Regions from separate parts of the Paenibacillus sp. MER 99-2 genome, predicted to be linked through region 2. Evidence: predicted binding sites of a transcription regulator. Region 2 holds the regulator's gene; the other holds the start of a gene.
The links. Region 2 encodes LexA, which represses DNA repair genes until DNA is damaged. Its sites were predicted from a motif close to CGAACATATGTTCG; they were not measured.
Positions count from the first base shown of each region.

Region 1: a site for LexA is predicted at 2,013-2,026, ahead of addB (helicase-exonuclease AddAB subunit AddB). Genes of this name have one in related genera too.

Region 1 covers NZ_JAMAUZ010000001.1:531,684-536,353, forward strand. The annotation lists gene M3636_RS02395 (class I SAM-dependent rRNA methyltransferase) at 492-1,871, shown strand; gene addB (helicase-exonuclease AddAB subunit AddB) at 2,092-4,670, shown strand, end outside.
Region 2 covers NZ_JAMAUZ010000001.1:1,224,080-1,228,749, reverse strand. The annotation lists gene M3636_RS05595 (HAD family hydrolase) at 1-225, opposite strand, end outside; gene M3636_RS05590 (hypothetical protein) at 254-766, opposite strand; gene M3636_RS05585 (DUF896 domain-containing protein) at 900-1,109, opposite strand; gene yneA (cell division suppressor protein YneA) at 1,206-1,583, opposite strand; gene lexA (transcriptional repressor LexA) at 1,879-2,505, shown strand; gene M3636_RS05570 (aldehyde dehydrogenase) at 2,614-3,915, opposite strand; gene M3636_RS05565 (hypothetical protein) at 4,214-4,642, opposite strand.

The DNA of each region.
Region 1 (4,670 bases), 690 kb from region 2:
CTTCATCCTATGAGGAAGGAAGGACAACCATGACAAGCATGAGGAATTACAGAGAGTTAAAATCAAAAGATCAAGTCGCTGGTAGTAATCTTTTACCGGTTTGCCTACGGTTCAGCTATTCCAAAGATACGGGGTCCGTACAATCGGAGCGAAGCAGACGAAACGGTACTTAATAAGCGAAGCGAGCGCCTTCCTCTTATCAGTTCCCTTTTAGAAAAAGGGAACTGATAAGAGGAACAGCCACACCTAAAGGGTCTACCCTACGTAACGCCATATTCAAAAGATACGGAGATTCGTGCAAACGGAGCGGAGGGGACGGAATCGGATCTGAAGAAGCGGAGCGTTCGCCTTTATCCCCGGATTTTCCCTTTCGAGAAAGGGAATCCAAAAAATCTGGGGATAACAGCGATCGAAAGACCGATCCGTCCCCGGAGCGCCTCCTTTGCACTAAACCTATCTTTTCAACTAACTCAAAAGGAAGTGGATTTACCTTGCCATCGGTTACCCTAGAACGCAGTCGCAAAAAGCGGCTTGAACATGCACATCCATGGATCTTTAACAATGAAATCGCCTCAGTTGACGGAAATCCAGAGCCTGGAGATCTGGTTAATGTATTAAATCATCAAGGTCGCTATTTGGCGACAGGGTATTACAATCCGGCATCACAAATTACCGTACGGGTTGTATCTTACCAACCGTTAGATTTTGCTCAGATGGACACGGCGTTCTTTACAGCACGTTTCCAGGATTGCTTACGCCATCGTGAACGTTTCATCCAAGACGGAGAAGCGTATCGCTTGGTATACGGGGAAGCAGACTTTTTACCTGGGTTGATCGTTGATCGCTTCGGTAGTGTACTTGTGGTACAGCTATTGACACTGGGAATGGATCGTTGCCGTGAGGCGATTGTGCAAGCTCTGATTGAAGTGATGCAGCCTGAAGGCATTTACGAGCGGAGCGATGTGTCTATTCGTGAGCTGGAAGGCTTGGAGCAGACCAAAGGTCCTCTTTACGGAGAGTGCCCACGTCATGTGACAGTAACAGAGAACGGCTTGCTTATTAAAGTAGATATCGTGGAAGGTCAGAAAACAGGTTATTTCTTCGATCAGCGTGAAAACCGTGCGGCCATCGAACCCTTAATGAAGGGCTGGGGTTATAAAAGCGGTATCCGCCTTGAGCAAGTGGAGCAGGATGGTAGTGAGCAATGGTTGCCTGTTAACAAAAGTGGTAAAGTTGTAACATTCCCTTATTGGGATGGTGCGACGGTACTAGAGTGTTTCTCTCATACGGGCAGCTTCACGTTGAATGCTTGCAAGTACGGAGCGAAGAAGGTAACTTGTCTGGACATTTCAGAGCATGCGATCGAGAGTGCTAGAACGAATGTAGAGTTGAATGGATTCACAGATCGAGTTGAATTTGTCGTAGCAGATGCGTTCCAGTACTTGCGTGAACAGGTTAAAGGTCTGGAAGAACGCAATGTACGTGCACGTGCAGGCGAGCAAAAAGTAGATACATCCAAAGCTCTCGCTGCTGGTGGAGGTAAGTCATTCGACGTCGTAATCCTCGACCCACCGGCATTTGCCAAAACGAAATCAGCAGTCAAAGGTGCATGCCGTGGATACAAGGATATCAATCTTCATGGCATGAAGCTGGTCAATGAAGGTGGATATCTTGTAACGGCAAGCTGTTCATATCACATGCGCCCAGACCTTTTCCTCGAAACAATCGCAGATGCGGCTGAAGATGCGGGCAAAGTACTTCGCCTTATTGATTGGAAGGCAGCAGGCAAGGATCATCCACAGATTTTAGGTGTAGATGAAGGACATTACCTGAAATTTGCGATCTTCGAGGTTCGTAGTAAAACAAAGTAATGTAGTCAGTCACACGAGCATGTAAACGACCAATTAAAAAACATCAACAACCATATCAACATTAAGTTGGAGGTCTGCAGTTATTTAGCTGTAGGCCTTTTTTATGCTTATGGAGATGTTTCCGATGCTGCCGAATAGTGGCAAACGTATGTTCCGAACCGAGTCAGGTATGTTATACTGGGAATTAAAATCTTGTTCGTGATGATTTGGAGGATTAGACATGTCCGTACGCTTCGTTATTGGCCGGGCAGGCAGTGGCAAGAGTGCCCTGGTTACTCGGGAAATTACTACCCTGCTTCAACAGGAGCCACAGGGGAATCCGCTTATTTTACTAGTACCTGAACAGAGTTCATTCCGTACAGAGCAAGCACTCGTCTCTTCTGGCATGATCAGAGGATCGATGCGCGCTGAAGTGCTTGGTTTCCGAAGACTAGCCTACCGCGTCATGCAGGAGGCTGGTGGTTCGGCGCGTATTCCCATTGGTGCTGAAGGTAAGAAGATGCTGCTCTATAAAGTACTGCAACGGCGTAAGGAAGAGTTGAAATTATTTGGTGCTTCAAGTAGCCAATTAGGCTTTATTAGTCATTTGAATAATCTATATGGTGAATTTAAACGTTATGAGCTTGATCCTGCATCGCTGGGGGATGGGGTTTCCATGTGGAATGCCTCTTCGTCAGCACCGATATTGGGAGACAAGCTCCATGATCTGCTTCTTATATATCGTGATTATGAACAGGAATTAACGGATCTTTACATTGATGATGAAGATACGCTTAGTGAATTGACCGAACGGTTGTCTGAAGGCACGATGCTTCAGGACGCTCAGATTTGGATAGATGGGTTTCAGGGATTTACCCCGCAGGAAATGAGTGTGATTAGTAGACTGATGTTACAGTCTTCTAACGTTACGATTGCATTGACATTAGATCGCCCATACGAGCATGGTGCACTTCCTAATGATTTAGATCTGTTCTATCCTACAGCGAGTGCTTATGCACGCCTCAAAGGTATGGCTGATGATTTAGGCGTGCCGAGCGAAACGTTGATTCTTCAGCCAGAGGTTGCTCCAAGATATGAAGGTAGTCCAGGATTAGCGCATTTGGAAGCTGGATTCGATCGTAGAGTTCGCTGGAGAAGTGAGGGGCGCAATTCTGGCATTAAGTTGTATGCAGCTGAGAATCGTCGTGCGGAACTTGAAGGTGCACTACGGGAAATGAGACGTTTGGCTCAGGATGAGGGTGCTCGTTACCGAGAGATGGCTGTGTTGGTTCGTCAGTTAGATGCTTATGCAGATATTGCCGAGCCATTGTTCCGAGATTATAACATCCCTGTCTTCTTGGACCGTAGACGAAGTGAGCTGCATCATCCGCTCGCAGAGTTTATTCGTTCGGCACTGGATGTTGTTCGTCGTCGCTGGCGCTACGAAGATGTATTTCGTTGTGTCAAAACAGACCTGCTTCTGCCTCGTGATGGTTCAGTGAGTCGTGAGGACATGGATCAACTCGAAAATTACATCCTGGCTTGTGGTATTTACGGATACCGCTGGACTGACGGCAAGCCTTGGAAGTATGTGCCTAGCTTGTCGCTGGAGGACAACGGTCAGGACAATCGGAGCCGCGGACGTGAACAAATGTTATCGTTGATGGAAAAGTGCCGTACGGTTATTACAGATCCCATGGGTGCTTTTGAGAAACGAATGAGCAAGGCGAAGACAGCCAAGGAACAGTGCGCTGCATTATACACGTTGCTTGAAGATGCCGAGATTCCGTGGAAGCTGGAGACGATGTCTACAGAGGCTACCGCTCAAGGTGATCCGGAACGTTCGCGCGAGCATCGGCAAATGTGGGGAGCCGTTCTGGATCTGCTGGATCAGATGGTCGATATGATGGGAGCCGAGCGACTGGATTTGGATTTGTTTGCTGGATTGATCGAGACTGGACTAACGGAACTTAAATTGGGTCTGGTTCCACCTGCACTGGATCAGGTGCTCGTTGGTTCAATGGATCGGACGCGCCTGCAGGATATCAAGTATGTATTTATTCTTGGGGCGGTGGATGGAGAACTTCCGGCTGTACCTCAAGAGGATGGTGTATTGACTGAGCAGGAACGGCTTTTATTAACAGAAAGAGGTTTGCCTCTGGGACCTGGTGTGACCAGACAAATGTTGGACGAGCGTTTTCTAATCTATACAGCCTTAACATCAGCTAGTGACCAGCTGTGGTTAAGTTATCCTGTAGCGGATGATGAAGGGAAGTCGCTGCTTCCTTCGGAAATTGTACGACATGTACGGAACATGTTTGGCAAACAGGAACAGCCTCTTTTGACGGAACCTCAGGGATCAGTAGCTTCACAGAATCATTGGGCCTATGTTCGTCATCCTGAACAGAGCTTATCTACGTTAATTGGACAATTGCGCAGATGGCGCCGGGGTGAAGACATTCCAGAATTATGGTGGGCGGTGTACAACTGGCATGCTTCGCAAGAAAGCAGCAAACCGCTATTAGAGAGATTACTGGGATCTGTCTTTTATCGCAATCGGGCGTTACCACTTCGTACATCCACTAGTCGGAGATTGTATGGTACGGAAGTTCGCACAAGTGTCTCCCGGATGGAACGTTTTGTAGCATGCCCTTTCTCTCACTTTGCTTCTCATGGATTACGATTGAAGGATCGCCAGCTTTACCGTCTTCAAGCACCAGACATCGGACAATTATTTCATGCTGCACTCAGTCAGTTGGCGATGCGCTTACGTGAAGAAAATCGTAGCTGGGGAAGCTTATCGCCAGAGCAATGCCGACA
Region 2 (4,670 bases):
TAGACCCTCAAATGGATTAATTCCAATCATCTTGGTGAACGCAAATGTCTCGTAGGATTCATACAGATTCCGTGCTTCATTACGAACAGCTTCTTCAAGTGCAGCCGGATCAACACCCGTCTCTGCCGCAGCTACAAGACAAGTTTCATGGAAAGCTTCTCTGACACTGCGCTCATCCCATAACAATGTATCATCTAGATCGAACAAAATTGCTTTTAACGTCATTACGGTCATCTTCCCCTTTATGCAGTAATTACTTTTTCTCGTAAGTTTCCACAGTAATCTGATGCGACTTGGCAAATCTCAGAAGACGCTCGGTAATCGCATCTGTATCGTAACGATTCAACAATTTAGTGAATACCCATCTCTTACCACGACCGTTGTGCTCAATGACAACTGTACCAGGCTCAATTCGGAACTTCACGATATCGTCAACACCGATTGACCGCTCACGGTTACCTTTAATCGTCGCAATCGTGCTGTTTCCAATCTTAAGGTAAGGACGACGGAGAAGAAAGATTACAGCCAAAAATACGTAAAGCAGCATGGTAACCCAATCCCAAGTTGTCATTGGAGCTTTAACAAGAAATGTACTCATAAATAGATACAGAAACGCAAGTCCAATCAAGAATATAGGGAACAACAGGCTGCGACCTTTAAAAATATCGACACCTGGTGTACCTGAAACTTGTTGACCATTCTTTTTGCGTTGATGATTCAACTGCTTAGAATTTTTGCGAACCGTTCTCTCGAACGAACGAGCCATGAGAATCCCCCTTATTTTGTCTTTGTATCGGCTTACATGACTGTAAACCAAAAGTTCCCCCTTATCTAAAAAAACAGCATTCTCAAAATAACAGTAAGAAACCTAAATATCGTAATGATATCATTAGGTTTCTCTAGTGTTTGAGTTTGCCTTGGCGGCCTTGATGTTTCTCATCATCCACAATTTCAATGGAATCTAACTGTTGTCTGAAATTGCTTCGGATGTTGTTCAAATAAATCTCTCTAAGTTTTGCACGCTCAGCAAGCTCTTCCTCTGATAAACCAGTAGATTTTTGTTTGCGAGCCAATTCGTTAATACGTGCTACTAGGCTATCTATATCCAATCTTGTCCCCTCCAAAATTACAAAGTCATATTAACTTTGACATGATCGGGACGGGTTGTCAAGGTCGGGGGCTGCTGGCTAGTTAGAATCTACTCTTTATTGGGAAATCTGGGGCAAAACCAACACTTGTCCAGCTTGAATTGTAGTCGATTGAAGTTGATTCACTTGTTTAATTGCTTCTATATATACACGCGTATCCATGCTTTCCGGTTTGTAATCTACAGAAATACTCCATAACGTATCTCCCTCAGAAACTGCGATTTTGCCACCGGGCAACAAATCGTTCTCATTCCCAGCAAATACTGTAAGCACTGTACTGCATCCAACAATTATAATGAAAGCCACCAAAGACAGTTTCAAAATCCAGGTTGGCATCTTCAGCTGTGCGAATGATTTCTGGAGATTACCTATGTTAGTCTTAACCGCTTCGGAATTTACTGGTTCATAAATACTTTGATAAGTTGAATATCTCATTAAAAATCGACCTCCAAACGTTTGTTCCTATCTGTTGAAAACAATATAACACGAACATTTGTTTTGTTCAACAACTTTTTCGGAACAATTGTTCGCTTTTTTCTCGCTTTATTTCCGACTTAAATCTTCCCTAGGTTATTCCCTAAGTCACAGGATTTATTATCTATGCTCGAAATTCCATCTTTTTGTAGCAAATTTCTTGATTTTATCCCATTTTATTTAGAACTTATGTTTGTACGAACGGAGGTTCTATGTTATAATTTTCCCAAACGTTACTAAATGGGGTTGATACGGTATGTCGAAGATATCCAGCAGGCAACAGGCTATTCTGGAGTTTATACGCAATGAAGTCCGGTTGAAGGGGTATCCTCCTTCCGTACGGGAAATTGGAGAAGCGGTTGGACTAGCTTCCAGCTCTACGGTTCACGGACATTTGGATCGTTTGGAGAAGAAAGGTCTCATTAGAAGAGACCCAACGAAACCAAGAGCTATCGAATTGTTAAGCCAAGAGGAATCAGAGCACTCCCACCAGTTCGCACACAGCGTTGCTCGCATTCCTGTTGTGGGTAAAGTAACTGCCGGTGTTCCAATCACAGCAACCGAGAACATTGAGGACTACTTCCCTCTTCCTACTCATTATGTAGGCGAACAAAAGGTATTTATGCTTTCTGTTGTTGGGGATAGTATGATTGAAGCAGGTATTGTTAATGGGGACTACGTGATTGTACGTCAGCAGCAAACTGCTGATAACGGTGATATCGTTGTTGCCATGACTGAGGACGACGAAGCTACAGTGAAAACCTTCTATAAGGAGAAGGATCATATTCGTCTTCAGCCGGAGAACGCCACATTTGAACCGCTTCGTTTGAAACATGTTAGCATCTTAGGTAAAGTTATAGGTCTTTTCCGCGATCTTCATTAATAAGATTTGATTTTCAGATTTCAATAATCACACATGAAATGAAATACACAAAGAGGTTGTCCTAATATTTAGGACAACCTCTTTTTTACGTTGCAACTTCCAAGATTATTACTGGGTACGTTTCATAATACTTTTGTGATGGGAGAACACATCAAAACTTTGCTGTCCATGGTACGAACCCATACCACTCTCCCCCACGCCCCCAAATGGCAGGTAATGTGAAGTCATATGCGATAACGTATCATTAATACAGCCTCCACCAAAGGACACTTGGTTCAGAACTTGCTCCTGTAATTGCTCATCTTGTGTGAAGAGATATAGTGCCAATGGTTTAGGCCGACGGACAATCTCATCTAACACGGGGTTAAGATCTTGATAAGTCATAACCGGAAGAATCGGACCAAAAATCTCCTCCTGCATTATGGCTGAACTCCAGTCCACATCACCCAATACAGTAGGCTCAATAAGCAGTTTATCACGCTCAGAACGACCACCAATCAACGCTTTACCATCCTCAAGGAATTTCGACACTCGATCAAAGTTACGGGCATTAACAATATGCGGGAAGTCCGGGTTCTTCATTACATCATTTCCGAATTTGTCCTGAATTTCATCTTGAATTAATGCAATCAATTCATCGTGCACTTGTTCATGTACAAACAAATAATCTGGTGCTACGCAGGTTTGTCCAGCATTGAGGTATTTACCACGTACAATACGTTGAGCCGTAAGCTTCAGATCCGCATCCTTGTGAACAATGACCGGACTTTTGCCCCCCAGTTCCAACGTAACCGGAGTTAGATGTTCAGCAGCAGCTTTCATGACAATACGCCCAACACCAGTGCTACCTGTAAAGAAAATATAATCAAAATGTTCATTCAACAGTTCTGTACTTGTCTCAACTTCACCTTCCATAACTGCAATGTACTCTCTAGGAAATACATCCTGAATCAGATCATTGATCAGACGAGAAACCGTTGGTGTTAATTCAGATGGCTTAATAACGGCACAGTTACCCGCTGCAATCGCTCCAATGAGTGGCCCAAATGCCAGTTGGAATGGATAGTTCCAAGGTGCAATAATTAGCGCAACTCCATACGGTTCTGCGTATATGGTACTTACTCCATCAGGTATCGCTGCAGCTGTAGGTACAGATTTAGGCGTAGCCCACTCCGCTAAATGCTCTAATGCAAAATCTAATTCACCCAGCACGATTCGAATCTCAGATCCGTATGCCTCAGCCTCAGATTTATTCAGATCAGCACGTAATGCATCTAATATGCGTTGCTGATATTTCTCAATTCCTGCTCTTAGTTGCTGAAGAGCATGGATGCGGTATTCAACGTTTTTAGTTTGACCTGTATTAAAAAATGTCCGTTGTTCGGAAACAAGTTGCTTTGCTTGATTCATATTAACATCTCCAATTAATGAGTTTTTTTAATTTTTAAAAATTAAATTGTTCAAAATATAAATGAATTATAACTCATTCATATGAAACTTTCAACATACTTAATACTGTTAAAACATTTGCACAATTATTGAATCACACAGTAAGGATTGAAGCCAATTATGATATTTACACTTATATACTTAACCCGTCTACCAAAAATTTATTTGTTTTTTGATGTCCATATTTGCTTAAATTAATAAAAAAGACCTATCAGCCACAGGCTGTAGGTTGAGTTATCATACACTATTGTACGTGTGGTCATTTCAATAGATCCACGTTCACAGTACCTGACATATTTTGCGCGGATGAAATATTCAGATAATACTCTCCAGTTGACCACGCCTCTTCACTAGAAAACGTATGGATCCCACCATCTGCTGGAACCGTGCCAGACATTGGCGCATGACCCGAGATCGTCCCCTGGTTTATGGTAAACGTAAACGGCTTCGAGCCTGAGTTTATAAAATCTATTTTTACCTGATTAAACTCTGTAGGAACACTAATCAGTTTGGTAGATGAAGTACCTGCGAGAGCCTCCCCCTTAAGAATATGTATGCTATGAGAAGTTGTATTGAATTGCTTTTCACTGACTGATTCTTTATTGAAACTCGAAATAGATGATCGTAGACCTACTATAATACCTATTACAACTATCATGGCTACTACTAATGGTAAAATGAATTTCATGAGTTCCCCCAAAAATCTAGAATTATAC